One region of the Clostridium sp. DJ247 genome, then DNA from elsewhere that is predicted to be linked to it. Evidence: riboswitches for the same ligand, from Rfam matches in the RefSeq annotation. Region 1 holds a riboswitch; the other holds the start of a gene.
The links. A riboswitch is a leader RNA that binds a small molecule or an ion and turns the genes downstream of it on or off. The one in region 1 is predicted to bind S-adenosylmethionine.

Region 1 (2,206 bases):
AGAACTTACACAAGTTAGATGTGCTAATGCCTCTATTCCAAACTCATTTTTTATCTTAGATGATATTTCAACTGTTCTATCTTTACTGCTTCCACCAGCCCCATAAGTTACACTAATAAAATCTGGCTTCAACTTGCTTAGCTCCGCAATGGTTTTATATATACTATCTAAATTTTGATCCTTTTTAGGTGGGAATATTTCAAATGAAACAGTTTGTTTTTTTTCTGAAAGTATATCTTTTATAAACATGTATAATTCTCCTTTATCTATTTACAATTTAAGACATGGTTATCTATAATTATTTTAAAATAAAAAGCTACCTTTCCACAAGAAAAGTAGCTTACATGAAAATTACATAATCACTTCTAGCTCTCTTCTTATCTATCAGAATAAAAGCATTCTGCAGGAATTGACACCGATACATTTATATAAAAATGCCGGTTGTCGGGTTTCACAGGGCCAGTCCCTCCACCTCTCTTGATAAGAAACGTTTTTATAATAACATTTATTGCTAATAATAATATTTTTTTTTGTTATTGTCAATACTATTTTTGTGTATATATAAAATATATGTCCATGTTACACCGCACAAAACAAAGATTTATCCGATGACTATCCGCAAAATATATTCATTTATTTTAATTTAGGTATTGACATTATGTACTAATACTTGGTATGATGTTATCAATCAAATACGGAACTTCTTATCCAGAGCGGCTGAGGGACTGGCCCTATGATGCCCGGCAACCTGAATATTTATTCAACGGTGCTAATTCCAGCAGGTATAATACCTGGGAGATGAGAAGCTAGAGGAATGTAATCTTCTTGTAGCTCATCTACAAGAAGATTTTTTATTTTATCATAAAATCCTTAAGCTAATAACTATTATAGATATTTGGCATAATAAATTAACTATATTAAACTCATAGGAGTTCCAAACAAAATAAATTATCATATTTAGGAGGAATTTAAAATGGCAAAAGAATTATCATTTGATACTATTCAAGTACACGGAGGACAAGAGGTTGACCCAGCTTCTAAATCAAGAGCAATACCAATATATCAAACAACATCTTATGTTTTTGATGATGCACAAGATGCTGCTGACCTATTTGGTTTAAAGAAATTTGGAAACATATATTCACGTTTAACAAACCCAACAAATGCAGCTTTCGAAACTAGAGTTGCTTTACTTGAAGGTGGAGTTGCCGGCGTAGCTACTGCTTCAGGAATGGCTGCAATCACTTATTCAATATTAAATATTGCTGGTGCTGGAGACGAAATAGTTGCTGCTGCAACTCTTTACGGTGGTACTTATTCTTTATTTGTTCATACTCTACCGAACTTTGGAATTAAAGTTAACCTTGTAAACCCTGATAACGTAGAAGAATTTGAAAAAGCTATAAACGATAAAACAAAGGCTGTTTATATAGAAAGTATAGGAAATCCAGGAATTAACATAATCGACATTCAAGCAGTTGCGGATATTGCTCATAAAAATGGAATACCTCTAATTGTTGATAATACTTTTGCATCACCATATCTTTTAAAACCAATCGAATTTGGTGCTAATATTGTTGTACACTCTGCTACTAAATTCATCGGTGGCCATGGTACATCAATAGGAGGAGTAATTGTTGATTCAGGAAAATTCAACTGGGATAACGGAAAATTCCCTGGTCTTGTAGAACCAGACGAAAGTTATCACGGACTTAAGTATTTTGAAACATTTGGAAACTTAGCATATGCTATAAAAATTAGAACATCTCTTTTAAGGGACCTAGGAGCAGCTATATCTCCATTTAACTCCTTCATACTAACACTTGGACTTGAAACTCTATCACTAAGAGTTCAAAAACATGTAGACAATGCTAAAAAAGTGGCTGAGTTCTTAAGCAAGCACCCTAAGATTGAATGGGTAAATTACCCTGGACTAGAAGGAAATAAATATTACGATTTAGCTAAAAAATATCTTCCAAAGGGACCTGGTTCTATATTTACATTCGGAGTAAAAGGTGGAGCTGAAGCTGGTAAAAAGCTAATAGGCTCAATTGAAATATTCTCTCATCTTGCTAACGTAGGGGATGCTAAATCATTAATAATTCACCCTGCTTCTACAACTCACTCTCAGCTTGATGAAGAACAATTAGTTCAAGCAGGAGTTAAACCTGAACTTATAAGAGTTTCTATAGGTATTGAAGATGCA
Region 2 (2,206 bases), on a different contig from region 1:
TAGAAGCAACAATTGGAACTACTGTAACACCCAATTGCTTAGCTAGTGAAGTATAATCTATTGTCATACCCTTTGACTTAGCAACATCTATCATGTTTAATACTAATATGACAGGTTTATTAAATTGCTTAAGTTGAGTTGTCAAATAAAGATTTCTATCCAAATTAGATGCATCAACTATGTTAATTATTACATCAGCGTTTCCACTCAAGAGAAATTCTTTTGATATCTTTTCTTCATTTGAGTAAGTATCCATAGCGTAAATGCCAGGTAAGTCTATAATTTTTATTTTACTATCCACAATGCCTTCTTTTCTCTCAACAGTAACCCCGGCCCAATTACCAACATATTGATTTGATCCGGTTAACGTGTTGAAAAGAGAAGTTTTACCAACATTGGGATTGCCAAGTAATGCTGCAGTTATCATATTCGTCCTCCTGTTTAAAACATATTTTTAAGGCAAATTTTTTACAAGTATATTTTTTGCATCGTTTTTACGTATAGCTAGGTCAAAACCTCTTAAGTTTATAATTAAAGGATCACCCAATGGGGCAGATTGTTTTAAAGCTACTTCAGTACCTTCAATACAACCTAGAGCAAGCAGCCTTTTAGCCAATCTTTCATCTCCAGATATGTTTTCTATTAAAGCCTTTTCGCCAGGTCTTAAATCACAAATACTCATTTTTACCACCTCGTAATGAAAATCATTATCATTTATTATGTTTTAATGATATCATCTTTCATTTAGAATGTCAATATTAACTAAATTAATTTGTTAATTATTTTTTGTATAATATTTTGTTTTTATATATGAATAGTGTTAAAAGTTGATATAATACGAAATTACTCAAAAAAGAGTTGACAAAAAAAATGCATATTGCTATAATGAGGCGTAATAAATTTAATATATTAGTCTTAAACTTATCAGGAGAGGCGGAGGGACTGGCCCTATGAAACCCAGCAACCAGTATTATTTAGTTCAGTAATACGTTGGTGCTAATTCCAGCAGCGCAAGCTGAGAGATGAGAGGAAACAGTGGATTTATAGCCTGAGGTTTTTCTCTGGCTTTTATTTTTGTTCAAATAATTAATATTTGTAAGATTCAACTAATATTACATAGGTTACATTATAAAGAGGAGGAAAATTAATTGATAACTATTAATAGAGTTAATAAAGCATTTTCAAATAAGCCTGTATTAAAAAATGTAGATTTAGAGATAAAGGAAGGCGAGATATTTGGAATTATAGGACATAGTGGTGCTGGAAAATCTACATTGCTTAGATGCTTAAATGGGTTAGAGTCCTACAATGAAGGAAGTATAACAGTTATGGACAAGGAAGTAAAGGACCTAAAGGGGAAAGATTTGAGAGCTTTCAGAAAAAACTTAGGTATGATATTTCAAAATTTTAACCTTTTAGAGAGAAAAAATGTTTTTGATAATGTAGCTCTACCTTTAGAAGTATGGGGTATTAGTAAAAATGAAATTAAGGAAACAGTGGAAAAGCTTCTAGATTTAGTAGGACTTAATGATAAGTTAAATAGTATGCCGAAAGAATTAAGTGGTGGGCAAAAGCAAAGAGTTGCTATTGCTAGAGCTCTTGCATTGAATCCTAAAATATTACTTTGCGACGAAGCAACTTCTGCACTTGATCCTAAAACAACTAAATCTATATTACAACTATTAAAAACAATAAATGAAAAGTTAAATATAACTATAGTTATAGTAACACATCAAATGGAAGTAATAAAAGAAATATGTAGTAAGATTGCTATTATGGATGATGGAGAGGTAAAAAGTGTTGGAGAAGTTGAACAATTATTTTTAAAACCAGATGCTAGCTTAAAAAGATTGTTGGGTGAAGATAGGACTCTACCAGATAAAGGTGTAAACATAAGAATATTCTTCCCTAAAGAAACCAGTGGAAACTGTGTAATTACATCAATGGCAAGAGAGCTTAATATTGATTTTTCCATAGTTTGGGGAAGACTAGAGAAGTTTAGAGATGATGTACTTGGAAGCTTAGTTATTAATACTGATGAAGAACATAAAAAAAATATATGTAATTATTTAGAATCAAAATCTATGGCTTGGGAGGTAGAAACAAATGATATTTAGCGAAGTATTATATCCTGCATTAAAGGAAACACTGTATATGGTTTCTGTTTCAACTATATTTGCTGTATTAGCGGGTTTTATACCAGCCA

Region 2: linked by a shared signal. The riboswitch ahead of HGI79_RS07410 (methionine ABC transporter ATP-binding protein) and the one ahead of HGI79_RS04290 (O-acetylhomoserine aminocarboxypropyltransferase/cysteine synthase family protein) in region 1 are both predicted to bind S-adenosylmethionine.

What each region holds. Positions count from the first base shown of each region.
Region 1 is NZ_JABAIW010000006.1:114,786-116,991, forward strand. Features, by position in the region: gene metF (methylenetetrahydrofolate reductase [NAD(P)H]) at 1-249, opposite strand, end outside; SAM riboswitch class I at 375-487, opposite strand; SAM riboswitch class I at 702-805, shown strand; gene HGI79_RS04290 (O-acetylhomoserine aminocarboxypropyltransferase/cysteine synthase family protein) at 974-2,206, shown strand, end outside.
Region 2 is NZ_JABAIW010000013.1:56,336-58,541, reverse strand. Features, by position in the region: gene feoB (ferrous iron transport protein B) at 1-427, opposite strand, end outside; gene HGI79_RS07415 (ferrous iron transport protein A) at 455-682, opposite strand; SAM riboswitch class I at 919-1,029, shown strand; gene HGI79_RS07410 (methionine ABC transporter ATP-binding protein) at 1,149-2,117, shown strand; gene HGI79_RS07405 (methionine ABC transporter permease) at 2,107-2,206, shown strand, end outside.